3 regions of the Paenibacillus sp. FSL H3-0321 genome follow, and region 1 is predicted to be linked to each of the others. Evidence: riboswitches for the same ligand, from Rfam matches in the RefSeq annotation. Region 1 holds a riboswitch; each other region holds the start of a gene.
The links. Region 1 has a riboswitch for cyclic di-GMP ahead of MHI45_RS24195 (PA14 domain-containing protein). Riboswitches for the same ligand answer to the same signal wherever they lie in the genome.
Positions count from the first base shown of each region.

Region 2: another riboswitch for cyclic di-GMP. It lies ahead of MHI45_RS22160 (transglutaminase-like domain-containing protein); the one in region 1 lies ahead of MHI45_RS24195 (PA14 domain-containing protein).
Region 3: another riboswitch for cyclic di-GMP. It lies ahead of MHI45_RS16735 (flagellar assembly protein A); the one in region 1 lies ahead of MHI45_RS24195 (PA14 domain-containing protein).

Region 1 is NZ_JBBODH010000001.1:5,401,816-5,411,741, reverse strand. It holds gene MHI45_RS24205 (discoidin domain-containing protein) at 1-892, opposite strand, end outside; gene MHI45_RS24200 (glycosyl hydrolase) at 1,091-2,605, opposite strand; gene MHI45_RS24195 (PA14 domain-containing protein) at 2,814-5,222, opposite strand; cyclic di-GMP riboswitch class I at 5,235-5,315, opposite strand; gene MHI45_RS24190 (sugar phosphate nucleotidyltransferase) at 5,453-6,826, opposite strand; gene MHI45_RS24185 (hypothetical protein) at 6,889-7,158, shown strand; gene MHI45_RS24180 (UDP-glucose dehydrogenase family protein) at 7,181-8,521, opposite strand; gene MHI45_RS24175 (glycosyltransferase) at 8,526-9,626, opposite strand; gene MHI45_RS24170 (glycosyltransferase family 4 protein) at 9,725-9,926, opposite strand, start outside.
Region 2 is NZ_JBBODH010000001.1:4,945,824-4,955,749, forward strand. It holds gene MHI45_RS22135 (glycosyltransferase family 39 protein) at 1-223, shown strand, start outside; gene MHI45_RS22140 (phospholipid carrier-dependent glycosyltransferase) at 220-4,044, shown strand; gene MHI45_RS22145 (glycosyltransferase family 2 protein) at 4,088-5,068, shown strand; gene MHI45_RS22150 (GtrA family protein) at 5,058-5,462, shown strand; gene MHI45_RS22155 (class D sortase) at 5,561-6,166, shown strand; cyclic di-GMP riboswitch class I at 6,288-6,369, shown strand; cyclic di-GMP riboswitch class I at 6,443-6,525, shown strand; gene MHI45_RS22160 (transglutaminase-like domain-containing protein) at 6,539-7,345, shown strand; rRNA gene MHI45_RS22165 (16S ribosomal RNA) at 7,707-9,262, shown strand; rRNA gene MHI45_RS22170 (23S ribosomal RNA) at 9,508-9,926, shown strand, end outside.
Region 3 is NZ_JBBODH010000001.1:3,790,957-3,800,882, forward strand. It holds gene MHI45_RS16725 (ABC transporter ATP-binding protein) at 1-870, opposite strand, end outside; gene MHI45_RS16730 (FUSC family protein) at 1,183-2,289, shown strand; cyclic di-GMP riboswitch class I at 2,559-2,651, shown strand; gene MHI45_RS16735 (flagellar assembly protein A) at 2,757-4,625, shown strand; gene MHI45_RS16740 (flavin reductase family protein) at 4,675-5,277, opposite strand; gene MHI45_RS16745 (DMT family transporter) at 5,293-6,183, opposite strand; gene MHI45_RS16750 (LysR family transcriptional regulator) at 6,280-7,167, shown strand; gene MHI45_RS16755 (aldo/keto reductase) at 7,207-8,181, shown strand; gene hcp (hydroxylamine reductase) at 8,269-9,921, opposite strand.

The DNA of each region.
Region 1 (9,926 bases):
CATAATATTGGAAGTAGGGGCTGTACTTCTGGAAATAATCAGTCAGTTTCTTCTCGGCATCATCCGGCAGTGAGCCATCCGCCTTAAGCTTAATATCACCGGTATACAAATACAGCGCAACGGCCTGCATGTTGTAATCCTTGAGCACCTTGTAGTACTCCTCCATATTCGAACAGGAGCGGCCGACATCGCTGGCACAGCTGGTGCGCATAATATTGCCGCTGTAAGCTACTCCAAGCCACTTCATAATATAAGGCAGATGCGTAACTGCACCTTCGTCAAAATAAAATTGCTTGTTGTTCACCATGGTGCCCGTCAGTGTGTAGCTGCCATGAATCGGCTCCTTGATTGGGGCATTCAGCGACTCCAGGCTAAGGTCATCCCAGGTCCACCAGTTGTACTTATCCTCCAAATCGGAGGAATAGATCCCGCGGGCCGCCTGCAGCTTTAGTTCGTTAGTTCCAGCCACCAGCTGCTCTTTCGGGATATATAGCTCATACGTTTTGCGGAACGTATATTTGCTGTCTGTACCGGCAACACCTGCAATCTGGATAATCCCCGACAGCTGCCGGTTGGAGAATACGCTCATTTGCGGAATGGATTTATAGGCATCTATGATGCTTACGCGAAATAAGACCCCGTTGACCGGGATCTTATCCAGCTTATACATAATCCTCAGCTCAGGATTAGTGTCGCCTCTAAGACCGGAGGGCACACTTTGGAGCTCCGCAGTCTTGGCCGAAACGGAGGCAACCTTAAATGCCTCCTTAGCGGCCGAAGAGCCGGCAGCCGCAAATTCACCGGCTGTTCCGTCGTGCTTGCCCAGTTGCCACAGCACAGTTCCGTCCGGCAATGCGGGTCCTGCATCTTTGGCTGCGGACAATTTGGACATGTCAACCTCCACCTCGGCCCTCTTCGTCCCGTCATCTCCGAAGATAGAAACAGACAATAGAAACAAGAGGGTTAAAGCTGCGAATTTTAACAGTAGATGTAGAGGTTTATTCTTGTTCTTCTTAGTTCTAGTCCTCATTCCTTGTCCTCGCTTTCTTCCGGGGTGCCTGCCTCACAATGACTTATTGCTTTCATTTCATTATTTGGAAGTCAACGCGCCTTTGGGAATAACCGCCTGCTTCTGGCTTGGGCTCTTCCACATAAGGCGAATACTGGCATCTCCACTGTTCTCGTAATATTCAACCTTGATGTCGTACGAGCTTCCCGCTTCCAGGACTATGCTTCCCTCACGGCTGACACCGCTTTGCTTCTTCCAGCTGTCGATGATCAGTTTGCCGTCGATCCATACACGTACCCCGTCATCCGAGGAGGCTATGAAATTATATTTCTCATTGTAAACCGGCTTGATTTTGCCGCTCCAGCGCACCGAGAAAGCATCCTTGCCAATTCCTGAAGACGGTGAATCTCCATGCCAGTTGAAGTCGATCTTATTGTCGTTGCGGACCAGGACGGCTTTGCCCGACAGATCCATATTATTGAAATATTCTCCCGTCAATCCGGTTCGGGATACCGGGGCCGGGTTATTGTTTTTACCGACCAGCATTAATTTATAATCATCCCGCGACACGGTATAATCATCGCTCATAAAGTTCTTAATCTGCTCGAGGTTATTTTTCTCGGTCAGCATTTTTCCCCATGTCATGGTATATACCCATTTACTCTGCGTTCGGGACAATATGAGCGGGTCTGGCAGTTCTCCGCTTTCACCGATCCCGATCGGCTTGCCGTCGGCCAGCTTCAGCAGCTTCTCATAATAAGACTGTCTATAGTCATTGTTATAAATATCCGCCGCCAGAACGTCAACCTTCCCGGCACCCGGATAATATGGCTCATAGCCATCCGACCACTCATTAGGCGCATTCGGATTCCATACCCACAGGAGATTATCCAGCTTGTGCACATTCGCCAGACGGTTATACATAATATCCCAAAGTTCGGTGAAGTTGTCCTTCTGCCCCCACCAGAACCAGTTCCCGTTCATTTCATGATAAGGGCGCCATAACACAGGCACTCCCGCATCGCGCAGGTCTCCCAAATATTCGGCTACCTCATCAAGCTCAGCGATCAGGTTCTTATACTGCGGGGTGCCCGGCGTAACATAAGCATCAAAATCCTCTTGGCTCAGGCTCATATGCACATTAGCCCAATCCGGGGAGGTACCCGGCAAATTCTGATGGAAGGTCATCGCCACAATTCCGCCGCCCTGGTGCCATTTGATCGCACTCTTCACGACATTCTGGCGCTGCTTCACGATGGTGCCCTCCGGCTGGTTGTTAATCGCTCCCAGCTCATAACCATGCAATACGGCATATTGTCCGCTTGCATGCTTCAGCTTATTGTTGAATTCATCCGGGGTCTCCAAATAGTCATGCTGCCCGGATATCATTCCCTTGCCTCCAAGATCAACCAGATAGCTGAGCAGATCGGCAGCCTCCTCCGAAGCTGAGGGATTGATGGGAGTGATGGCAGCAGCAGGTGTAACTATCGTCCGGGGAACCGGAAGACTCCTCGCTTCTGACCAGGGCAGCAGGGAAAATATTAATATAAGAGGTAAAATCGTATTAAACAGGCGGTACTTGCGGTAAGTGTTCAAATCGTAATCTCCTTTCTCCAGCGAAATGCCGCCACGGCACACAGGATGAGTTCCCTATGCAGGTTCATACATCCCGAGGCCAAATGGGGGCTATAGCTTAGTAGCCCTGCTGATAAGCAGGGCCACTAAGAGTGGACTTTAGGAATTATAATTGTAACGTCTTAACCAGCACCCGCCGGTGAATACAGAAGCTAACCAGTCGCTCTGCTTAGGAAGCGGAAGGAAGAAACAGGGCGCTCGCAGGAACAGTACCCTTCACTTGGCTTGGGCTTTCCCACATTAGACGCGCTCTGGCATCCCCTTGATTCTCGTAATACTCCACTTTAATATCATATAGCTGCCCGGCATTCAGGCTGATGCTTCCCATGCGTTCGGTTCCACTCTGTTTCATCCAGCTGTCAATCACAAGACTGTCATTGACCCAAACGCGGATGCCGTCATCTGAAGTAGTATAGATTGTGTACGTTTCACTGTAGAGCGGCTTAATCTTGCCGCTCCAGCGTACGGAGAAGAAATCGATGCCGATTGCAGCATCCGGGGTGCCTAGACGCCAATTGAAATCAAGAATGGCGTCGTTACGTACAAGTGCCGGAGTGCCTGACAGCAGCATATTATTGAAATATTCTGCCTTTAGCCCATTCTCAGCAGGTGCTGCTGTCGGTGTTGGTGCCGGCGTCGGTACCGGTGTTGGTGTTGGTGCAGGTGTTGGTGCTGGCGCCGGTGTTGGCGCAGATGTCGGTGTTGCTGTTGGCACCGGTGCTGGTGTTGCTGTCAGCGCAGGCGTTGCTGTTGCCGTTGCGGCTGGTGCTGCTGTCGTCGCTAAAGCCGGTTTTGCAACCAGGCTGGGTGTACTGTCCAATTCTGTCTGGCTGGCAGCAGCTGCCCCGGCATTCACAAACAATGCGCTGGCCGGAACCGTCCCTTTGGCTTGGCTTTGACTTTGCCACATTAAGCGGATATTCGCATCACCGGCATTCTCGTAATACTCGACCTTGATGTCGTACAACTGACCGCCTGTTAAAGCGATGCTCCCGGTACGCTCGGCTCCGCTCTGTTTCATCCAGCTGTCAATGACAGCTTTACCGTTAATATAAACGCGGATACCGTCATCCGAAGTGGTAAAAATCTGATAAATCTCACTATACGTTGGCTTGATTTGACCGGTCCAGCGGACAGAGAAGGAATCTACACCGATTGAAGGATCCGGCGAACCCTGGCGCCAGTTAAAGTTAAGCAATGCATCATTGCGCACCAAGGCCGGCGTACCGGAAAGCGTCATGTTTTTGAAGTATTCTCCCTTAAGTCCGCTCAACACAGGCGCTTCCACTGAATCATTAGAGTCAGGCGTTGGCGTTGCCGTCGGCTTCGACGTTGCCGTTGCCGTCGGTGTTGGCGTTGCCGTTGGTGTTGGTGTCGCTGTCGGTGTTGCCGTTGGTGTCGGCGTCGGCGTTGGCGTTGCCGTTGGTGTCGGTGTTGGCGTTGCCGTTGGTGTCGGCGTCGGCGTTGCTGTTGGTGTCGGCGTTGCTGTTGGTGTCGGCGTCGGTGTTGCCGTTGGCGCAGCGGCTGGTGCACTCCAACTCTTATATTTATTCCGGGTCAGTGTATAGCTATCATTCATGAAACTCTTAATCGTAGTTGTGCTATTTTTCTCATAGAGCATTTTTCCCCAGTTCATCATGAAAACGAAATTTTTCTGGGAGAGCTTCAGTTTGGCCGTGCTGGGCATCTCACCGTTCTCACCAATACCTATCGGTTTACCGGCAGCCAGACTAAGCAAACTGTCATAGTACTTATTCATATAGTCGTTATCATATATATCTGCTGCAAGAACATCCACTTTGCTTGCGCCCGGATAGGTCAGCGCATAAGGATCAGACCAGGCATTCGGTGCATTGGGGTTCCATACCCACAACAGATTGTTTAATTGATGAACGTTCACGAAACGGTCATACATAATATTCCACAGTTCAGCAAAATTACTTTTCTTCCCCCACCAGAACCAGTTGCCGTTCATTTCATGATAAGGTCTCCAAAGTACAGGAACGCCCGCATCCCGCAAGCTTTTGAGCGACACCGCCACTTTATCCAGATCCGTGATCAGGCTGGCGTATTCTGTCGTGCCCGGCGTTACATACCTGTTAAATTCCGCTTGGGTGAGCGGCTTCTGCACATTGGACCAGAGGTACGCCGTCCCCGGCAGATTCTGATGAAAGGTCATTGCGACAATGCCGCCGTTCTTGTACCAGTTGATCGCGCTGTTCACCACATTCTTGCGCTGCGATGCAGCCGTACTCTCCGACTGGCCGCTAATTACGCCAAGCTCATATCCGTGAAGAGCAGCATATTCTCCGCTTGTTCCCTTCAACTTGTTGCTGAATTCATCCGGGCTCTCCAAATAATCGTGCTGTCCAGAGATGATCCCTTTTCCGGTAATGGAATAGAGGTTACTAAGCAGCTTGACAGCTTCGGCTGAAGCGTCCGGATTAACCGGCACTGCTGTGCTTGATGAGGCTTCTGCGGTTGAAGGCGACAGCCCAAATCCTAAAGGCACAGCGGTTAACAATACGGCAAGAGACAGCAAGGTGGACAGCAGACGAGACTTACGGTAAGTTTTCAAAATCATCTTCCTTTCGGTAGCCAGGCTGCCACTCTTGCGAAGGCCCTATGGCTTTGCGTCCCTATCTTTCGATTAGGTTTGCCTTTGTCGTTTTGGAAGGATTAATCCCTCTTACCGTAAGTATCGTCCCTATGAAGTTTTTATTTAGAGCATTAATAAAAATAAATTAATAAATGGTTCTAAATGCCTGTTTTGGATTTGCAACAATTGGTTAAATAGATTATTTAGGCCTAAGAGATAAACTGTTGCAAAGCTATATCTTCCCAATCCAAGGTGATGCGGATGTTATCCTCTTCTACCAGTTCCGAACCGGTCTGTACCTCGATAAACTCTACATCCGTCAGCGCAAGAATCGCATGTTTGGTGCCTTCCGGTATACGCACCACATCTCCCGCCTTCACATTATGCATCTTCTCATTAATCACAATGCTTGCTTCACCGCTGACAAATGTCCAGATTTCACTGCGTTTATGGTGCAGCTGGTAACTGATATTTTTACCCTCTTCGATAAAAATCCGTTTGGTCAGCACTTCATTTCCCTCATCGTATTTCACATAATCTATGACCTTATAATGGCCCCAGCGGCGTTCTTCGTACATGGGTCTTTGTTCAAAAGACTTCAGCACTTCCTTGATTCTCGGACTCTCCGCTTTATGGGTAACCAAAATCCCGTCCGGGCTGGCAGCGATAATCAGATCCTTCGCGCCGATCACCGTAATCGGAATATCCAGCTCATTAATCAGGCATGTGCCTTCGGAATCCGCCGTCACGAACCCTTTGCCTACATGATTGCTGTTCATTTCTTCAGTTAGCGTGTTCCAGGTGCCCAGATCCTTCCAGAATCCGGCATAAGGCTGAACTACGATTTTCTCCTCTTTTTCCACCACTTCATAGTCAAAGCTTATGGAAGCAAGCAGTTTGTACTGCTTCTGCAGTTCCTCGTAGTTCAGCGGCAATCCCTTGCGCTGCAGAATATCAAGCAGATAGCCCAAGCGGAACGCAAACACGCCGCAGTTCCAGAGGGCATTCCGGCTGATCAGTTCCTCGGCCTGCTTACGGTCAGGTTTCTCCTGGAAGTGGCTTACCTGCAGATAACCGCTTGCTCCCGCCTCTGCGCTGGTAGGAATGATATATCCGTATTTTTCTGAAGCATGCTCGGGTACTACACCCATCAGCGCCAGGTTCGCTCCGCTCTCCTGCATCGTTTGCTCAAGCTGCACTACTGTATCGAAGAAGGCGGCTTCCACATAAGGATCGACCGGCAGGATGGCCACGGTCTCGCTTGGCGAAACGCCTTCCATGGAATACAGGTAGGCTGCTGTCAGGGCAATCGCCGGAAACGTATCGCGGCGTTCCGGCTCAACGATGATAGGCACCTCGCTGCCAAGCTGGCTTTGAATCATTTCCACCTGACTGCGGCCGGTAGCCAGATAAGCCGAACCCGACATATTAGCTTCCTCCAGCTGCCGCCATACCCGTTGCACCATGGATTCCGGCTCACCCGTCGGGCTCTCAAGTACCTTCAGAAATTGCTTCGAACGTGAATCGTTGGACAAAGGCCAGAGACGTTTTCCTGAACCGCCTGATAGAAGTACCAGTTTCATATGGAACCCTCCTCATTATGTGTTGACGCGAAAATATCGGATTGTTATTGGTTGCTTCAAACGTGAAAAGCATAAGACTTAGCTGTTATGAGAGTCACTGCAAGGAATGTTTGGACTTTCGGCCGCTGTTGTCTGCAGATTTCTTGATTTATACCGCTGTTCGCGGTGGAAATCCGCAGACAAAGGCGGACGCATTCGCTCCTACAGTTCCAAAATTCCTCTCCGTTCCATTCCAACAGCCTAGCTATTCGCTTCACCCGCAGGCGAAGCTCCCTGCTAAAGATCCGGCTATTGCCGCTTGGCTGGCGGCAGGTAAGAGCGAAGTGCTTTAGTAGAGTAGAGCAAGCTTGAGGCTTAGATCGCGCCGGCCACGCTGGCCGAATACCCGCTCAGTCCGCCCATTTGCGGGCGTCCGACGGAATGGTACTCCAGGCCGGTGCCTTCGATCTGCTCCTTGGAGTAGACGTTGCGGCCATCGATCAGAACCTGGCGGCGCATACTGCCCGCCAAGCGATGCAGGTCGATATCCTTGAACTGGCTCCAGTCGGTTAGCAAGCATACGGCATCGCTGCCTTCTGCCGCCTCTTCCGGCAGGCCGCACCAGCGGAGCTGCGGATGATCGTATTGCATTTTGAAGTTATCGGCGGCAATCGGATCATAGAGCTTCACTGTAGCTCCCTCCGCTACCAGCGCTTCGACGATTTCACGGGCAGGTGCCTCGCGTACATCATCAGTATTCGGCTTGAAGGCCAACCCCCAAATTCCGATAACCGCGCCGCGCAGGCTGCCGAGCGACTCATGAAGTTTGGAAATAATCATAAACCGCTGCCCTTTATTCACCTCAACCACCGATTTCAGCAGCTTGAACTCATAGTCCACGTTGCCGGCGATCTGGATCAGCGCATTGGTATCTTTCGGGAAACAGGAGCCTCCATAACCGATTCCGGCCTGCAGGAAGCTTGAGCCGATTCTCCGGTCCATCCCCATGCCTTCCGCCACTTCGGTTACATCAGCTCCCACTTTTTCACAAATGTTGGCGATTTCGTTGATAAAGGAGATTTTGGTTGCCAGGAAAGCGTTCGATGCATATTTAATCATTTCCGCACTGCGGATATCCGTTACGAAGATATTTTCAGTGAAGCCTTGATGAAGCTGGCGCATCGTTGGCTCCAAAAGCGGATTATCCAGACCAATCACAATCCGGTCAGGATGAAGCGTATCGCGGATCGCCGAGCCTTCACGCAGGAATTCGGGAGCGGAGACGATATCGAAGGGATGATTCGTGTGGGAAGCAATAAGATTGCGGATTTTCTCATTTGTGCCAACCGGTACGGTCGACTTGGTCATGATGATTTTATAGCCTTCCATCGCTTGCGCAATTTCTGTGGCTGCTCCCTCAATATACGTTAAATCCGCTTCGCCGCCCGGCAGGGAAGGCGTTCCTACAGCGAGGATGACGATATCAGAAAGGCGCACCGATTCCTGCAGATCCGCCGAAAAGGACAATCTGCCCTCACGGAGATTCATTTCGATCAGCGCCTCAATACCCGGCTCATAGATGGGGGATTCCATCCGGTTTAATTTATTGATTTTCTCCTCATCCTTATCGACGCAGATGACATGATTCCCGTTAAGTGTAAAACATACGCCAGATACAAGACCGACATAGCCGGTACCGATTACTGCCAGCTTCATATAATCATCCTCCTTTAAGAAAATTAACGTAGGCCTGTTCCACATACTGCTTGAACTGGACCATAAACGTCTGTTCATCGAATTTATGCGCATGCCCCATAATCTTGCTGATGTCCCACGCATAGGACTCCACTTCGTGGATAGCCTTCAGCAGATCATCCACTTCCTGATTCTGAAAGAATACGCCATTTACATAAGGGACTATGGTATCCAGCGCCCCTCCGGCCTGATAAGCAATGACCGGTCTTCCTGCGGCATTCGCCTCCAGGGGCGTAATTCCGAAATCTTCTTCTCCCGGAAAAATAAACGCCCGGCATTTCGACATCAGGCCCGTGACCTCTTCATCCTCAAGCCGGCCCAGAAAAGTTACATTATCTTTGGCCATTCCTTCCAGACGCTTACGGTCCGGCCCGTCGCCGACGATATAGAGCTTAAGGCCATTCCGGCTAAAAGCCTCCACTGCCAGGTCGATCCGTTTGTAGGATACAAGCCGGGAGACGATCAGGTAATAGTCGCCGATAGAGCTGGAACTTGTGAAGCGGGCTGTATTGATCGGCGGGAAGATCACATCGGCATCCCTATGGTAATAGTTCTGAATCCGCGTCTTCACTACGGAAGAGTTGGCCACGAACTGGTTTACATTTTTGGATGTCCGCTGATCCCAGGTCTTGAGCCGCTGCATATAGACCTTGAGCAGTCTTTTGAACAGTCCGGAATTCGATTGCCGCTCCATGTACGTGTCATAATCCCAGGCAAAGCGCATTGGCGTATGACAGTAGCATAGATGAAACGTGGATTCGGGAACCTTTATGCTTTTCATAAAAGCACTGCTGGAGCTCAGGACGATATCGTACCCGCTAAAGTCCAAATCACGAATGGCCATCGGATAAAGCGGCAGTACCCCTTTAAAATTGGCCTTCACTCCCGGGATCTTCTGCAGCCAGGAGGCCCGGATATCCGCATCTTTGAGGTTGTCGGTCAGGCGGCTTCCGTTAAAAACCGTCGTGAAGATCGGAGCCTCCGGATACATGTGGTGGAAGACCTCCACAACTCTTTCCGCTCCGCCCATTTGGATTAAGTAATCGTGCGCTATCGCAATTTTCATGTAAATCATCCTCAAAGTTTTATGGAGCAGCATCATCAAGTAGTGAATGCATGGAAGGAACGGTGCCCTTAAGCTTTAGCATTGTCCGGAAAAACAGCTCAGGTTGCGGCGAGCAATCCTTTGTAATAAGCGACGATGTCCTTGACCGTATTCTCGATGACAAAATGCTCTTTTACCCGCTTCATTCCACTTTCCGCCATCCTTCTTCGCTCTTCGGGATGGTTCAGCATCCAGGTGATGGAGTCTGCAAGTACGACTGGGTCTCCAGGCTGGATCAGCAGTCCCGTTACACCGGGAACC
Region 2 (9,926 bases), 460 kb from region 1:
GGAATACAAGCTGTCAGCCATGGTGAGTGCCGGCGGCGAGGGTGGAAAGATCGGATTGCGGGTGAACGGTATCGTGCAGGCTGAAGCAGAGCTGACCAAGGGAGACGAATACCATCAGATTACACTGCCGCCTGTTGCTCTAAATCAGGGAGATCGGGCAGAGATTTTTATAACCGGCGGGAACGGCTGGATTAACATTGACGAGGTGAGGTTGGAACGATGATCAAAAATACACGCGCGGCTGCTATCATTGTTTTGATGCTGTTATTGTTTGTGCTTCCGGTAACAAGCATCTATGCAGAAGGAAACTTATTGCAGAATCCAGGCTTTGAAGATGGGGAGGAGGGAGCACCTTCCAGCTGGACCAAGGATGCATGGATATCCGGAGACGGCTCCGGCGTATTGTCAGTCCAGTCCGGGGAGGTTCATTCCGGCAGTAAAGCCGCAGTCATTGAGAATCTTGAACCGAATCATCTGAAATGGGTGCAGAATATAAGCGTTACTCCGGACAGCTATTACAAGATCTCGGGGTTTGTCAAAATCGCCAGCGCCGCAGGCCAGGGGCTGGGGGCTAATATATTCCCGGTCGGCATCGGCAGCGGGTATCCCGCTACAACTGATACTGCCGGAGACTGGCAGTATCTTGAGTTTATTGGTCAGACCGGGAAAGAGCAGACCGAACTTGGTATAGGTGCAGCCCTTGGCGGATATGCCAATTTGATTCAGGGCAAAGCTTATTTCGATGATTTGGCTGTAGAACAGCTGGATGCCGCCCCCGAGGGAGCTGGCGTCATTTCGCTGGATAGCGGCGCCGCCTCCCAGGGAGGAGACAATCCGGCAGAGGAAACACCGCATAAGGTATCACCGGCCAAGCTGCTGCTGATCTCGGCGTTATTCAGTGTGTTCTTCGCTTTTCTATATAATAGAGCCTTCCAGAGCGACAGACTGCTGAAGCAGCCGGATGTGATTTATACAAGATGGCTTTATCTGATCGTTGGAGCTGCTTTAATCCTGCGGGTCTGGATTGGCCTGACTGCGCAGGGCTATCAGAATGACATGAATACCTTTATAGCCTGGGGCCAGCGCATGGTGGATTTGGGTCCGGGCAAGTTCTATGAGGAGGGTTATTTTGCAGACTATCCTCCAGGGTATTTATATATATTGTATCTGTTAGCCTCGATCCGCGGTTTGTTCGGCCTGGCGCATGGCTCAGGCGGGGAAACGCTGCTCTTTAAACTGCCGGCGATCCTTTCCGATCTGGTGCTGGGGTATTTGATTTACAAAGGCGGACGCAAAAAGCTCGGATCAGGCATGGCAATCGGCTTAGCGCTGCTCTTCCTGTTTAATCCGGCGGTGCTGATGGATTCCGCTGCCTGGGGACAGGCAGATTCGTTCTTTTTAGTGTTCCTGCTGCTCAGCATTGCCGGGGCCTCCGATAAAGCCTTTGTGCGTGCAGCGATATTTTTTGCCTTGGCCACGCTGATCAAACCGCAGGCACTTATCTTCACACCAGTCCTGCTGTTTGCCTTCTATCATCACCGGGCCTGGAAGCAGCTTGCGGTAGGCGCTCTTTACGGACTTGGGATCTTTGCCTTGCTGGCGGCACCATTCTTCTGGAATAACGGCGGGGTAGGCGCGCTTATTGATCTGTATAAGAGCACGCTGTCTTCCTATCCGTATTCTACGGTTAATGCGTTTAATCTCTATGCACTGACTGACCCGATGTGGTCCCCGCTCGATTTTACATGGCTTGGGATTACGTACCGGGTCTGGGGTTATGTCTGCATCCTGGCAGCAGTAGCCGTGGCGGCGTATTATTCCTTCAAGCGGGACCGCAAGGAGCTGTCCAAATCTTTCTTCATCGGCATGGTGCTGATTGTCATTATGTTTGTACTCGGAACCAAAATGCATGAGCGTTACATGTATCCGGTTCTGATTCTCTCGCTGTTCGCTTATATTGAAAGCCGGGACCGCCGTTTTCTGACGCTGTTTCTCGGATTTTCGCTGACGCAATACATTAATGTAGGCTACACGCTTGCCCATCTGAACGCCGGAAATAATCCGCCTTCGGACGGAATTGTTCTGGTTACGTCGATTGCCAATCTCGCTTTGTTGTTATATATGCTGTACATTGGGTATTCGTTGTATATCCGTAACGAAACGAAGCTGCTTCCGCTGCCTTCTGCCCCGGCAGAGAAGTACGAAGCTGATATGAAACTCGCCGAGGAGCTTCGTCCGCTTCCGCAGCCGGGTAAGAGATCCAGGTTCAGACTGCAGCGTAAAGACTGGATCTGGATGCTGGCTATTACTGCCGTCTACGCAGCCCTGGCTCTTTACCACCTGGGCTCATCAAAAGCTCCCGAAACCTTATGGGAACCGGCCGCCAGCGGCGAAAGCTTTTATGTCGATCTGGGCCAGAGCCGCCAGTTGGAGCGTGTCAACGTATTTGGAGGTGTCGGGACCGGTAAATTCAAACTGGAATTCAGCCAGACGCCGGATGCCTGGAGCAGTCCGCTCGATGTGAATGAGGATGTCGGCAATGTATTCATCTGGAAAAGCCAGCCGCTGAACGTTGCGGCAAGATACGTGAAACTTACGGTGACTTCACCGGGCTTTACCTTAAATGAAATGGCCTTCTACGAGCAGGGGGGTGGAAAAACTCCGCTTCCGGTTACAAGTGTCACCCCGGATGCCGGTGCAGCGCCAAAAAGAGGCGTCCCCTCCAACCTGTTTGACGAACAGTCAATCATACCGGAAAATACCGGTTTCATGAACAGCACCTATTTTGATGAGATTTACCATGCACGGACAGCTTATGAATACACGCATGGCATCGTCCCTTATGAGAATACCCACCCGCCGCTCGGCAAGCTTCTGATTGCTATCGGCATGGAGGTATTCGGTGTTAATCCGTTCGGCTGGCGGATTATCGGTACTTTGTTCGGAATCGCTATGCTGCCGCTAATCTATATCATGGCGCTGCGCTTGTTCAAAAAGAGCATTTACGCCGCCCTTGCCGCGGGACTGTTCGCACTGGATTTCATGCATTTTACGCAGACCCGGATTTCTACAATTGATGTATACGGCGTATTCTTCATCATGTTAATGTTCTATTTCATGCAGCGGTATTTCACAATGAATTTCTACCGTGTTCCGCTGCGCAAGACACTCGTCCCGCTGTTCTGGTCCGGAGTGTTCTTCGGGATCGGCGTCGCCTCCAAATGGATTGTGCTCTATGGAGGAGCCGGGCTGGCCATTATGCTGGCGCTCGCCTTATTTGAACGCTATAGGGAACATAAGGCCGCTGGGCGTGTGCTGGCTGAAGGCAAATTAAGTGATCAGGAGCTCAAGGACGCCTGCCGGACGGCAGATAGTTCCTTTTGGAAGAACACCATCGTTACGCTGGCCAGCTGTGTTGTTTTCTTTGTAGTTATTCCTGCCGTTATCTATAGCCTGTCCTTTATCCCTGCGCTGTCCGTAACAGCCGACGGGTTTACTGTAAAAGGCTTGATCGATGCGCAAAAGAATATGTATAACTACCACAGCCAGCTTGTCGCCACGCATCCGTTTGCTTCCTCCTGGTGGGAATGGCCGTTTATGAAACGGCCGGTATGGTTCTTCAGCGGCGGCGAAGGATTGCCGGAAGGCAAGGTGAGCAGCATAGTCACCATAGGCAATCCGTTAATCTGGTGGACCGGGATCTTCGCGATGCTGGCTACGGTATGGCTTACCATAAAACGGAAAGACAAAAGCATGTACATGATCTGGATCGGCTTTTTCTCGCAGTATGTCCCTTGGATGCTTGTGCCGCGTGAGACGTTCCTATACCATTATTTTGCGATGGTACCGTTCATGATTCTTGCTATTATATATATCATGAAGCTGCTGGACAGCAAATATCGGGAAGCTAGGTATATCCGGTATGCGTATGTGGCTGTCGCAGCACTGCTTTTTGTACTGTTCTATCCGGTGTTGTCGGGAATGGTGGTAGACAGAGATTATGTGACGGATGTGCTGCGCTGGTTCCCTTCCTGGGTATTCTAGGAGGGGAGCGCGTAGTGCTACAAAACTTTTAGGAGGAACAAAGGTGAAAGCCAGATACAGTGTTATTGTCCCCATGTACAATGAGGAAGAAGTTATTCAATATACGTATGAGCGGCTTAAGAAAGTCATGGACGAATGCGGTGATACCTATGAACTGATCTTCGTCAATGACGGGAGCCGGGATCGCACAGCTGAGATCATGAGTGGAATCAGCAGCAGCGACGAGCATGTTAAGCTGATTGACTTCTCCCGTAACTTCGGCCATCAGGTCGCGATTACGGCCGGAATGGACTATGCGCAAGGCCAGGCTGTTGTGGTGATTGACGCGGATCTTCAAGATCCGCCCGAGGTCATTTTGCAGATGATTGCCAAGTGGAAAGAGGGCTATGAGGTAGTTTACGCCAAACGGCTGAAACGGCATGGGGAGACTATTTTCAAGAAAGTGACCGCCAAGCTCTTTTACCGTCTGCTCAGCAGCATGACCAGTGTGGAGATTCCCACCGATACAGGCGACTTCCGGCTCATCGACCGTAAAGTATGCGATGTGCTGCGCGGTCTCAAAGAGAAAAACCGCTATGTCAGAGGTTTGGTGAGCTGGGTCGGCTTCCGGCAGACGATGGTGGAATATGTGCGGGAGGAACGTTTTGCAGGTGAAACCAAATACCCGCTGAAGAAAATGATCCGGTTTGCGGTTGACGGAATCACCTCATTTTCACATAAGCCGCTGAAAATAGCCTCATATGTAGGCTTCTTTCTCTCCTTCTCCAGCTTTGTGTATCTGTTCTTTGTATTATTCCAGAGAATCTTTTTCACCTCATGGACGGTTCCGGGCTGGGCTTCCATCGTCGGCGTCAATTTGTTGTTTAACGGCATCGTGCTGATGCTGCTTGGCGTAATAGGTGAATATATTGGACGGATATATGATGAATCCAAGGATAGACCGCTGTATATCGTGCGTGAGACCAAGGGTTACCGGGGTGGGGAGCATGAGGAGCGGCAAGAGGACAATGATTATGGCAGATAGGAAGCTGAATGCGGGATTTATCCAGTTTTTAAAATTTAATGCTGTAGGCTTACTGAATACGCTGATTGATTTCGCCGTATTTACCTTGCTGCATTCTCTGGGTATGATGAACACCCCGGCACAGATAATTTCTTATAGCGCAGGGACAGCGAACAGTTTCTTTTGGAACAAGAAGGTGACCTTTAAGGATAAGAGTCAGGCTAGCAAGGACAGTTTTAACCGTATGCAATTAGTCCGATTCATCATACTGAACCTGGTTGTACTGGGGATATCAGTGCTGCTGATGCATCTGCTAACGGACAAATTTGGAGTTCAGGTGCTGATTTCCAAAGTGCTGGTTACGTTCGTCACCGTCATCATCAATTTCTTTGGTAGCCGTAAATGGGTATTTTAAGTCAGATGATGGGCCGTGGAGTTTCTTTATCTTAAAGATCGGGGGGGGATTTGATGCGTAAGTTTTCCTATTTGATCATAATTGCAGGAGTTCTAGTCATGCTGTATCCAAAAGCGAGCGAATGGTATAACGACCGGCAGCAAGAGAAGCTGCTGAAGGAGGCTGAACAGGCTTATAGTGAGCTGGCCCCTTCGTCAGAGCTCGATCTGAAAAAACAGTACGCCGAGGTCACTGCACTGCTGGCAGAAGAATCAGCTGGGGATGAACCAGTGCAGGCTGCCGAACCGGCAGAGCAGGAAATAGAGGTCGGCGGCAAAGTGACCGGAATTATCACAATCGACAAAATCGATTTGAAATTGCCCATATTGGAAGGGGCGACCAAAGCCAACATGAAGCATGCCGCAGCCCATATGAAGGAAACCGCTCCAATCGGTGAAATAGGCAATGCTGCCATAGCTGCACACAGGTCTAGGACTGCAGGGAGATTATTCAACAGACTGAACGAAGTAAAGGTCGGAGATACCATTTCCGTCAAGACAAGCGATCAGGAGTATAAATACGAGGTTTACGATATCTCGATTGTTGAGCCTACCGATGTGTCTGTACTGAACGGGAATAAACAAGATAAGATCCTTACCCTCATTACATGTGATCCTTTGGTAAATCCGACCCATCGACTGATTATCCACGCTAAAGCGGTTTGAAGTAAGAGAACAGATCATAAAATGCGAAAATTATAAAAATTTAAATGAATTAAGTAGAAATCTAGTGATTTAGGTCTTGTAACTAGGCATTAATATGATACTATATAACTATAAAAGCTAAACACGATAACGGCAAACCTATCGAAAGGTAGGGACGCAAAGCTAAAGGGCCTTCCCGGTAAGGATGGCAGCCAGCTACCGAATGAAGAGGCTTTTTTTGTTTGTTCTTAAGATGAATCTAGTATATTCCAATAGTAGTAGGAACAGATAAAGCTTAAACGATAACGGCAAACCTATCGAAAGGTAGGGACGCAAAGCTAAAGGGCCTTCCCGGGTATGGATGGCAGCCAGCTACCGAAAGGGGTTTTATCCATGAAGAAGTTCTATTATATGTTCTTGACCTTGTTCGTCCTGGTTACTTCAGTTCAAGTAAGCACAGCTAACGCTTCCAGCGTAGAGTCAGGCTGGTTAAATACATCGCAATTGAGCCAAGGGGTTGTCCAAGTTTCCTATGATGTTCCCAAGGACAAACGTATCAAGCTCATGATTACCAAAGACAATAAGAGCTACTCTTATAACTTATATGCCTCCAAATCTACAGAAACGTTTCCACTGCAGCAGGGGAATGGCGCTTATAAAGTGTCAGTCTTAGAGAACACCAGCGGCAACAAATACAAAGTACTTTCTTCCGAAACCGTAGATCTGAGCATGAGCAACACCAATGCCGTATATTTGAGTTCCGTACAGAATGTGAAATGGAATTCTTCCGATAAAGCAGTACTGAAAGCTAAGCAGCTCACGCAAGGGCTGACCACTGATGAAGCAAAGGTACAAGCTATCTATAATTACATCGTGGCGAATGTAAAGTACGACTACACCTTAGCAGCTAATGTTACGCAGGATTATATCCCGAACAACGACAACACACTTGCTAGTAAGAAAGGGATTTGCTACGATTATGCATCTTTGTTCGCCACCATGCTCCGCAGTGAAGGGATTCCGACAAAGCTGGTAATGGGCAATACGAGTTATGTATCTGTATATCATGCCTGGAATGAAGTATTGCTTAACGGCAAATGGGTAACGATCGATACGACAGTAGACGCCGGATTGGGTAAGAACAAAGAAACAGGCTTCACCAAAGCGTCGAGCAAATATACAGCAGCTAAGATCTACTAATCCTGTAGAATGATGATTACTCTAAGATAACCGGCTTAATATTTAAGCCGGTTATCTTTTTTTGTTTAAGGGGTTGCTTTTTTATATTGATGTGGGGTATTATAGGTAAGCGTTGTTAGAGCGCACCCAAGTAAATAAGGAATGGCTGAAAAGTTGTTTCAAAAAAAAGCTTGCGTTTCTAAATCAAACGTGATATATTATAAGAGTTGCTGGTGACGAGATAATCGACACTGACAACGAGCTTGATCTTTGAAAACTGAACAACGAGTGAGTATGGAAATCACGCAAGTGAGATCCAAAATTAGAGAATGTAAATTCTCGTCAGATGTTTCAAATTGAGCAATCGCTCTTTCTAAATACCAATTTGGAGAGTTTGATCCTGGCTCAGGACGAACGCTGGCGGCGTGCCTAATACATGCAAGTCGAGCGGAGTTATGAAGGAGCTTGCTCCGGATTAACTTAGCGGCGGACGGGTGAGTAACACGTAGGCAACCTACCTCTTTGACTGGGATAACTACCGGAAACGGTAGCTAATACCGGATAATTCCTTTGTTCACATGGACGAAGGATGAAAGGCGGAGCAATCTGCTACAAGGAGATGGGCCTGCGGCGCATTAGCTAGTTGGTGGGGTAACGGCTCACCAAGGCGACGATGCGTAGCCGACCTGAGAGGGTGAACGGCCACACTGGGACTGAGACACGGCCCAGACTCCTACGGGAGGCAGCAGTAGGGAATCTTCCGCAATGGGCGAAAGCCTGACGGAGCAACGCCGCGTGAGTGATGAAGGTTTTCGGATCGTAAAGCTCTGTTGCCAGGGAAGAACGTCCGGTAGAGTAACTGCTACCGGAGTGACGGTACCTGAGAAGAAAGCCCCGGCTAACTACGTGCCAGCAGCCGCGGTAATACGTAGGGGGCAAGCGTTGTCCGGAATTATTGGGCGTAAAGCGCGCGCAGGCGGCTATTTAAGTCTGGTGTTTAAACCTTGGGCTCAACCTGAGGTCGCACTGGAAACTGGGTGGCTTGAGTACAGAAGAGGAAAGTGGAATTCCACGTGTAGCGGTGAAATGCGTAGATATGTGGAGGAACACCAGTGGCGAAGGCGACTTTCTGGGCTGTAACTGACGCTGAGGCGCGAAAGCGTGGGGAGCAAACAGGATTAGATACCCTGGTAGTCCACGCCGTAAACGATGAGTGCTAGGTGTTAGGGGTTTCGATACCCTTGGTGCCGAAGTTAACACAGTAAGCACTCCGCCTGGGGAGTACGGTCGCAAGACTGAAACTCAAAGGAATTGACGGGGACCCGCACAAGCAGTGGAGTATGTGGTTTAATTCGAAGCAACGCGAAGAACCTTACCAGGTCTTGACATCCCTCTGAATCCACTAGAGATAGTGGCGGCCTTCGGGACAGAGGAGACAGGTGGTGCATGGTTGTCGTCAGCTCGTGTCGTGAGATGTTGGGTTAAGTCCCGCAACGAGCGCAACCCTTGACTTTAGTTGCCAGCAGGTCGAGCTGGGCACTCTAGAGTGACTGCCGGTGACAAACCGGAGGAAGGTGGGGATGACGTCAAATCATCATGCCCCTTATGACCTGGGCTACACACGTACTACAATGGCCGGTACAACGGGAAGCGAAGCCGCGAGGTGGAGCCAATCCCAGCAAAGCCGGTCTCAGTTCGGATTGCAGGCTGCAACTCGCCTGCATGAAGTCGGAATTGCTAGTAATCGCGGATCAGCATGCCGCGGTGAATACGTTCCCGGGTCTTGTACACACCGCCCGTCACACCACGAGAGTTTACAACACCCGAAGTCGGTGGGGTAACCCGCAAGGGAGCCAGCCGCCGAAGGTGGGGTAGATGATTGGGGTGAAGTCGTAACAAGGTAGCCGTATCGGAAGGTGCGGCTGGATCACCTCCTTTCTATGGAGAATCGTTTCCTGCAACGGAAACATTCAAATCGGAAGCTTAGCTTCCAAAACTCAGGTTTAGGCCTGTTACTCACTCGTTGGTCAGTTTTGAGAGTTTAAGCTCTCAAGTAGTACCTTGATCCTTGAAAACTGGATACCGAAACGAATTTGCGTTTTAGAACATCTTTTAGCTGAAACTTGTGTGAACAAGTTTTAATTATAGCGATGCTAGCGATTTTCCTTCTGGAAAAACGCATTGGTTAAGCTAATAAGAGCACACGGAGGATGCCTAGGCGCCAGGAGCCGACGAAGGACGTGGCGAACAACGAAACTGCCTCGGGGAGCTGTAAGCAAGCTTTGATCCGGGGGTGTCCGAATGGGGAAACCCAGCTGTGGTAATTCGCAGTTACTTCTCTCTGAATACATAGGGGAGATAGAGGCAGACCAGGGGAACTGAAACATCTAAGTACCCTGAGGAAGAGAAAACAATAGTGATTCCGTCAGTAGCGGCGAGCGAACGCGGAACAGCCTAAACCAAGGGGCTTGCCCCTTGGGGTTGTGGGACGTCTCACATGGAGTTACAAAGGAATATGGTAGGTGAAGAGGTCTGGAAAGGCCCGCGATAGAGGTAAAAGCCCTGTAGCCTAAACTGTGTTCTCTCCGAGACGGATCCCGAG
Region 3 (9,926 bases), 1.6 Mb from region 1:
GCCTTGTTCAACGGCAGCAATCTCCAGATCCTCCGGACGGATCACGATCTCCACCGCTTCATTCGGCTTCAGCCCCGCATCCACACATTCAAAGCGGTGGCCGTTAAATTCAACGATATAATCCTCAATCATCACACCGGGCACAATGTTCGACTCGCCGATGAAATCAGCCACGAAGCGGTTGATCGGCTCATCATAAATATCGTTAGGCGTTCCGCTCTGCTCAATGCGTCCGCCGTTCATGACAAAAATCCAGTCGGACATGGCCAGCGCTTCCTCCTGGTCATGGGTAACGAAGATAAAGGTGATGCCCAGCCGCTGCTGCATTTCCCGCAGAATGTACTGCATTTCCGTGCGCAGCTTAAGATCAAGTGCCGAAAGAGGCTCGTCGAGCAGCAGCACCTGCGGTTCATTGACGATGGCCCGGGCAATCGCTACACGCTGCCTCTGTCCGCCGGACATTTCATTAATGGCCCGCTGATCGTAGCCTACAAGGTTGACGAAGCGCAGCGCTTCCTGCACCTTTTGCGTGATGACCTCTTTCTTAAGCTTCTTGATCCGCAGTCCAAAGGCCACATTCTCAAATACGTTCAGGTGCGGAAACAAGGCATAGTCCTGAAATACCGTATTGACCTGCCGTTCGTTGGCGGGAATGTGGTTGATGATTTTGCCGTTCAAATAAATGGAACCACCCGTTGGTTCAGCGAACCCGGCGATCAGACGGAGGATTGTCGTCTTTCCGCAGCCCGAGGGTCCCAGCAGTGTATAGAATTTGCCGCGTTCGATCTCGAAGCTGACTCCTTTTAACACGGCTTCTTCATCGTCGTATTGTTTGGTAACCTGGTCAAAAGAAATAATAGTGCCTTCCAGGGTAGTTATGGCTAACGACCTCCCTTACCTTATGTAGTACAACCTATTTTACCCGCTTCTCGCAGGGAACAATCTAAAGTGGCATGCTCAGCGCTGATAAGCGACAATTCCTCCCTTCCTTCGACACACTTCAATATATATAGCATATAGGATTAATGCAATATATGCGATAGCTTACAATGTTAAATGCAGCGCAGAAACTTAACAAGTTCGTAAAAACTGTACCCCGTTATTGTTGTTTTTGAGTGCTATAATGAAAATTGCTGAAAACCTAAAAATGTTCTCTTATTGATGTGAAAGAAGATGACTAACATGAACGAGGGGTTACAGGACCGCCTTGAAAAATTCGGATTATCTCTATATATGATACGCGTTACGATTGCTGCTTCACTCTCCTGGCTTGCGGTTCACAGCCTGCACGGCGACAGTTATTTATACTTTGCACCGCTTGCCGCAATTCTTATCACCCAAGGAAGCGTCAAGGCTTCGCTGGAAAAAGGGATTTACCGTCTGATGGGCGTTGTGCTCGGTGGAATTGTCAGCCTGCTCGTGGGCCATTTCTTCGACGTGGGGGCACTGTCTATTCTGCTGATGCTGCTGATCGGCATCGGTGTGGCCACCGCCTGCCGGATTAACATTCAAGCCGTTTCCCAGGTCGGTGTGACCTCCGTGCTGGCATTGACCTTTTATCAGGACCCTTATATCGTGTGGAGAGTCGCGGAGACCTTAATCGGCGTGCTGATTGCCTTAATAATAAATATGATTATCGTTCCCCCGGGGGGGTTCGTCAAGGTTAAACGCCTGGCACTGGAAGGAACCCTGCTGCTGGCCGATGCCTTGACCGGACTCGCCGCAGAGAGCAGCAGTTCTAAGCAGGCTCCGGAGAGGCTGGTGCGTTCCGGACAACTGCTGGCGAAGAGCGACAAGCAGCAGAAAGAGCTGCACTATACGTTATCCCATTATCAATGCCGCAGCGGGTTGCGGTCATTGACACAGGCAACCTCTCATCTGCAAAAGGTTCACCGCTACGTCAAGGAGATCGCCGAGGAGATTTCCCTCCTGCCTGCACATTATGCCGCAGCTGACTGGATGACAGAGGTCGTAACGGCAACCGCAGACTGCATCGCCCTGTATGGAACCAAGACTTTGTCCGATGCCGAATGCACCCGTTCGCTCCCCGAAGCGCTGCGCCGCGCCCGGGATCTGCAGTTCGCCTGGTTCTCCGAGCTGCAGGGTCAATGCTCATTGACAGCAGTCCGTGATCTCGGAGCCGTCTTCTCCCATCTTAACCGGGTGCTGGAGGAAATTGAACGGGCCGATTATGCAGCCACGATTATTATACCGGCACCAGTCTCCGTCCGGGCCGGAAGCGCACGCGCCGTGCACCTTGTCAAAAGAGGGCTCTCCCACAAGCTTTAAGCTTGGGAGCGTCCTTTTTTCGCAGAAACGACCCTGTCCTTTGAGAAAAAGGCAGGGTCGTTTTTGCTTGTAATATCGCTTGAACTCAAAGCCGTCCCTTTTAAAGGGATACCAGAGAGATTTATTATTAATAAGTTGAAAAATTAATACTAAAGTACTAGAATTAAGCTTGTTTGTAGATTTATTTTGGCAACCACTCCAGTATTGAACATTCCCTGTCGATTTGAGTCGATTAAATGACCTCATGCTGAATGTATATCATTGATCTATTTTTTTAAAGGCAAACTTCCCGAAAGGGCAGGACGCAAAGCGATGGGCCTAAGAATGTGAGACTATCCATTCATGGTCGCCAGGCTGCCAATTGAGATGTGACTTGGGTACTGGTAGATTAAAACAATCTATCATAGTCCATGATGCTCTTTTCTGTACAGATACCATTGATTATACGAAGAAGCGAGGTTAGAGTAATGCCACAGCATATCATCGAGAAATTCAGGCATGTATTTCATACCACAACGCCAATCGGGAACCCCGATCTTCCGGCTCTGCCCGCTGTGCAGGCTAAGCCGCTCCGTGGGGGAGATGAGGAAAAGAACGGACGTATTATCGTACAGAACAACCAAATATTCATTACTCCTCCTCTGCCAGGCGGCAAACCCGCTGTCATTTCTTCCGTTCACCCTGTGGTGTTGAATATTAACCGGAAGACGGTGACAGATCCTACGGAAGTAACCCCCACAGACCGTATCACCTGGGAAATTTGCGAGAAGCCGCAGTATCAGATCACCGTATCCGAAGATAAACTGAAGGTCTACTTCACGCTCTACCGTGCAGAAAAGTACGCCTGGAAGCTCGCTAGCTCCCCGGCTGCAGCAGATGTCACAGTCCGGGCGGAACCGAATTGCGGCCTGCTGCTGTCCACCCTTACGGTGGACCAGATTATCGCCGGCTTCAAGAAAAGCTCCATTATGCGCGATCTCAACATTCCGGCTCTTTATGCAGAGCTGAACAACCCTACCTATCTCCCGGTCTGCATCGCAGAGGGTAAAGCCCCTATTCCCGGCAAGAATGCCCGGCTGGAGCTGTTATTTGCTGAGGACAGGGAATATGAATTCATTCGGACTGCCGATCCTGCAGATTTCCTGAACCATCCAAGGGTTCCCTTTGTCCAGAAGGGAGAGGTCATTGCCCGTAAGCTGCCTGCGGAAGAGGGAGTGCCCGGCATCGACGTGTATGGCGGAATTATTCCCTCCCCGCCACCGCAAGACATTCAGCTGGTCACTAAAGAATGTACAACCCTGCTGGCGGACGGCGGGATCGTCTCCCTCCGCCAGGGAAGGCCCCGCTTAACGGGATGCGGTCTGAACCGCAAGGTTTTTGATTTCCCCCAGACATATCTTGTTCCCGGGGACACGAACCCCGACGCCGCCAAAATGATGTTCCCGGGTGATGTGGTCGCCACCAATGATATCGGAAACCAGACCATCCTTGAGGCGTTGGGAAATGTATACATATACGGCGACGTTACACATGCGACAATCACTGCTACAGGAAGCATTTTTGTCCAGGGCAAGGTTGTCAGCAGCCAATTGTACTCCGGTCATTATGGAGCGAGACATAACCGCCTCTGCATGTACTCCGCTCTCTTGATGAAGGAAATGACCAGTCTGAGAAAAGCGTCGCAGCAGTTGGCGAATACCGTCCAATCACGCCAGCAAACCGTAAAATACGGTCTGGTGGTTATGCTGCTGCTGGAAAGCAAATATGACCATCTCCCCGGCCTGATCACTGATCTTCAGAATGTTATTGCCGGGATGAATCCCGATTATCCTATCGACACCGGGCAATTAAGACATATGCTGGAGGTATTCCTGCACCCGGGGCAGTTCACCGATTTCTTCACGGATGCTGTTCTAAGCACCTTTCTGAGGCTGTTGCAGGATTTGCATGACGCCATATCCGGGATGCAGGAGGAGAATACACGGATCGACATTGCCTCGTCACAGCATAGCATTATTAAATCCGGCGGAGATCTCCATGTTCATAAGGAGGGGATTCTGCACAGCCAGCTGTTCTCTTCCGGCGATGTCCGTTTCGTAATGAACGAAGCGGAGTGCACGGACTCCTCAGTCGAGGCGGCAGGCTCCATCAGCGCACAGACTGTAGGGAAGCAGTCCTCCGAGAAATCGGTGCTTACCGCCGGCAATAATATTACAGTCCGCAAAATCTGCAACAGCGAAGTGACGATTGGAGAATACACCGCCAAGATCGACGGGACAGATGAAGAACTTGTCTTCACTGCCCAAAGCCTGCGGTTAAGAAATCAGGCGCATTAGCCTTCCTCTACCCCAAAATATCTGATCTAGCTGCTAATACCCAGCCTAATCAAGGTTCATACTGAGGTCTGTCCAGCTCGAACGTCCGGCCAATTGCTGCATAAGACGCGCCGGCCAGACGGCTGACCGGCTTCAGCTTGCCGACATCAATTCGGCCGTTATGAATCAGCTCATCCTCTACATGAAAACCTAGAACTTCGCCGATAACCATATCGCAATGCCCGAGCTCCACAAGCTGCACCAGCCGGCATTCCATCGCAATCTTGCATTCCTGTACGCGCGGGACCTTGACAGCTTGTCCGGGTACCGCCGTCAGCCCGGCCAGCTCAAGTTCGCTGATTCCGCCGGGTGCATTGATTGAGGTATGGTTGACTGCAGCGATATTATCCTCATCGACGATATGGACCACAAATTCCTTATTCGCGGCTATATTGCGCGGCGTATGCTTCATTTCTCCGTCTGCTTTGCGGACACAGGAGAACATGACCATAGGCGGATCATCATTTACAATATTAAAAAAGCTGAACGGGGCGGCATTCACGATCCCCGCTTCATCCACCGAGGTTACAAAGGCAATCGGCCTGGGCACAATGCTGCCGATCAGCAGCTTATAATTATCATGTGCTGTTTGTCCATCCGTCTGAATATACATGATTATCCCCCTGTCTTAACTTGTCAGCCGCCGTGCGGCCCGGCCTATCTTAACATTCACCAGAATAATGCTGCTTACGATCAGCAGCATACCCACTACCAGATTCAGCGTAATGCGCTCATTTAATAATACTACACTTGACCCGATTGAGATCAGCGGAATCAGGAAGGTGAATGAACCGACCTTGCTGGCCTCTCCTTCATTGATCAGCTTGAAATAAACCATCCAACCCAGCGCAATGACGAACACCGAAATGAACAATGTGTTCACGATAAAGGCGCTGTTCCACGTAATATCGGACCAGCTCTCCACAGCCGAACCGGCAGCCAGCAAAATGACACCCCCAATCATGATCTGCATTGCCGTCATCCACAGCATATCTACCCGCACCGCATTTCGTTTCGTATACACCGTCGCCAAGGCCCAGCTTAGCGCGCTGGCCAGGGCAAGCCCTACGCCCAAGGCGGAGATGCTTCCGGTAAAGCCGCCAATGCTGAGCGCAGCTACCCCGAGAAAACCAAGCAGCAAGCCGAACATCTTCATTCCATACATACGCTCACCCAGCCAGATCCAGGCAAAGATACCGAGCAGCACAGGCTGCAGAAAGACGATGGCCGAGAACAGCCCTGAGGGCATATACTGCAGGCCGATCGTCTGGAACCCGTAATAGAAAACGATGCTGAGAAAGGCCGAAGTCAGATAGACCGGCCAAAGCTTGCTGAAATGAAGGGCCTTCCTTTTAGGAAGCGCAGCAACAATGAGGATCACCCCGGCAATAACCGTACGGATTCCGGCAAACAACAAGGGCGGAGCGTAGGCTAGAGCAATCTTGGACAGCGGCCAATTGATCCCCCAGACAATAACCAGAAATATAAGCAAAGCAATGTTTTTCTTCCGCTGCTGCATCTCATCACCCCTTGTTCTATTTTCATTCCAAATGATACAATAAGCACAGTCATAATTGAAATGAATTATATTCATGAGGGGCATACCAGATTCGATATGAACAACAATCAAATTCGTCTATTCGTCAAAATCGCTGAGAGCGGCAGCTTCACCAAAGCCGGGCTGGCACTGAACATGACCCAGCCTGCGGTCAGCCGGGCCATCTCCGCGCTAGAGTCTGAGCTTGCAGTGAAGCTGCTGCTGCGCGACCGGCGCAGTGGGCTGATGCTCACTGATATCGGCAAGCGCGTTCTGATTATTTTTCGGGAAATTCTAAATGGGTTTGACAAGGTTGAGCAGGAAATCTCCGCTGAGAAGGGCCTGGAGAAGGGGCTCATCCGCATTGGGGCCTTTCCGGTGGCGTCTGCTTATTTTGTCCCCAAAATCATCCGTTCCATTACCGAGAAATATCCCGAGATTGAGATTGTTCTCTATGAAGGTTCGGTTGCCGAGGTCAAGGAATGGCTGGAGACCCGGTTTATTGATGTCGGCTTCATTATTCCCCCGCAAGAAGAGTTTGCCACAATTCCGCTCTACCGGGAGAAACTGTACGCAGTGCTTCCTGGCGATCATCCGCTCCGTGAGAAGCATGTCATCTGTGTCAAGGATCTGGAAGACGAGCCGATGCTGATCTGCCGGGCAGGTTATGAGCCTCCGGTCGTTGATTTATTCCAGCGGGGAGGTAGTAAGCTGAATGTGAAATACGAAGTGAACAGCTACATGACCGCACTCAATATGGTTAAGGAGGGGCTGGCTGTTGGTGTCATGTCGCAGCTGTCCCTGCTGTCTCCGCCGCCGAATGTGATCATAAAGGAGCTGGCCCCCGATGCTTACCGGGATATCCATCTCGCCGTCCATACACTGGAGGAGACCTCGATTGCCGTCCGCTTATTTATGGACACTGCACTGCAGCTGTTCTCCGGGGCAGAACTGTCTGTGCTTTGACGAAGTACACCACTATGCTGAACAAGAGGAGTGAACCACTTGAAATATCACCGTTTGGGTAACAGCGGGCTGCAGGTCTCCGCACTGGGTCTGGGGACCAATTCCTTTGGCAAAAGAGCCGATCAGGAGACCTCCATAGATATCGTCCATGCCGCGCTCGATCAAGGCATTAACTTTATCGATACCGCCAATATTTATGCCGGCACCGAATCGGAGCGGATCATCGGACTGGCGCTGGAGGGCAGACGTCAAAGCGCTGTTCTCGCTACCAAAGCAGGCCTTCCGAGACACGAAGGTCCTAACGGCAGCGGCTCTTCCCGCCATCACCTGATGCTGGAGCTGGAAGGCAGCCTGCGCCGCCTGAAGACCGATTATGTAGACTTATATCAGATCCATACCTTTGATCCCTATACACCGCTGGAGGAAACGCTGCGGACCCTTGATGATATGGTATCCGCGGGCAAAGTCCGCTATATCGGGGCCTCCAATTATGCAGCCTGGGAGTTAATGAAGGCGCTGGGCATCAGCGAGGCGCGGAATCTGGTCAAGTATACCTCGATTCAGTGCAGCTACTCCCTGGCTGACCGGACGCCGGAGGCCGAACTGGTTCCACTCTGCCTGGATCAAGGACTCGGGATTATCCCCTACTTCCCGCTTGCCGGGGGCATTCTTACCGGCAAATATGCCGGTGAAGGCGCACCGCCGGAAGGCTCCAGAGCCGAAACCGATCCAAACTTCGGCCGCTTCCTTACCCCCGGCCGGATTGAGCTGGGGAACCGGGTCGGCCGGATTGCCGAAGAAACCGGCGCCTCTATGGCTGCACTGTCCCTGGCCTGGCTGATGAGCAAACCGGCTGTATCCACGGTGATTGTCGGAGCCACCCGTGTGGAGCAGGTGCAGCAGAATCTGCAAAGCGTTGCCCTCCAGCCGGATGCTGAGCTCATGGACAAGCTGGATCAGGCCAGCGGCACCTTCCGCAGCGGCGAGCCGTTCGCGGTGTACCGCCTGCCATAGCAGTTATCCGTAAATAAACAGAATGGGGGTACTTCTCATAGCAATGAGAAGTACCCCTATTTTCATATGGCACAAATGGCCATCCAGTTATACAGCTGCGATAAATTTCTCCATATCTTCTTGTACAGTTGTAATGCCGCTGATACCAAAAGTATCGACTAGCACCTTGGCTACATTCGGTGACAGGAAGGCCGGAAGTGTAGGTCCGAGGTGAATATCCTTCACACCCAGATACAGCAGTGCCAAGAGTACAATTACCGCCTTCTGCTCATACCAGGCAATATTGTAGGAGATAGGCAGATCGTTAATATCCTCAAGTCCGAATACTTCCTTGAGCTTCAGGGCAATCACGACAAGCGAGTAGGAATCATTGCATTGGCCGGCATCCAGTACACGCGGAATCCCTCCGATGTCGCCAAGCGCAAGCTTATTATACTTGTACTTCGCACAGCCTGCCGTAAGAATCACGGTGTCTCCCGGCAGTTCGGCAGCGAAATCGGTATAATAATTGCGGCTCTTCATCCGGCCGTCACAGCCGGCCATTACGAAGAACTGCTTGATGGCACCGGTCTGAACGGCCTCAACCACCTGATCGGCTACATTCATTACGGCCGCGTGGGCAAATCCGCCGACAATCTCGCCGGTTTCGATCTCTTCCGGAACCGCACAGCCTTTGGCCTGCTCAATGATAGCGGAGAAGTCCTTCGCTCCATTGGCATCCGCCGAAATATGCTGCACTCCCGGGAAACCGGTATTGCCCGTAGTATACAAACGGCCGATATAACTCTCCTTCGGCGGCACAATGCAGTTCGTCGTCATGAGAATCGGTCCGTTGAAGCTTTCAAATTCCTCCGCCTGTTTCCACCAGGCATTGCCGTAGTTGCCCACGAAATGGCTGTATTTCTTAAAAGCAGGATAATAATGTGCCGGCAGCATCTCGCTGTGTGTATACACATCCACTCCGGTGCCATCGGTCTGCTTCAGCAGCGCTTCCATATCCTTCAAGTCATGCCCGCTGATCAGAATCCCCGGATTCCGGCCTACACCGATATTCACCTTGGTGATTTCCGGGTTGCCATAGGTCGTTGTATTAGCCCGGTCAAGCAAAGCCATCACATCGACACCCAGCTTGCCGCACTCCATCACAAGTGCAGTCAGTTCATCCGCCGTGAGTGTATCATCCAGAGTCGCCACCAGACCTTTTTCCATAAAAGCATGTGCGCCTTCGTCGTAATAGCCCAGCACTGCGGCATGCTCCATATACGCCGCCATTCCCTTCAGCCCGTAGGTCAGCAGTTCACGCAGGGAACGGATATCCTCATTCTCCGTGGACAGAACTCCTACCGTCTCCGCCTTCACCTGCAGTGCCTCATCGGTATCTGCTGTCCAAAGAGCTGCATCATGCCCGGCATAAGGAACCTCTACTCCGGCTGCCTGCAATTTACCGCTCCACTGGCCGCGAAGGATCAACCCCTCTTCGATTCTGGCAATGAAAGCTTCAGGCATGAAATTAGCATTGGTTATTGTAGCGAACATACTCTCTATAATAAATTTCTCCGTGGTAGAGTCAGTCATTCCAAGCTCCCGGCCCCGGCGTGCAAAGATAGAAATCCCCTTCAATGTGTAGATCAGCAGATCCTGAAGATTTGCCACATCGCTAGTTTTCCCGCAGACTCCCTGAATTGTACAGCCCGATCCTTTAGCCGCTTCCTGACATTGAAAACAAAACATATTGCTCATTGCAC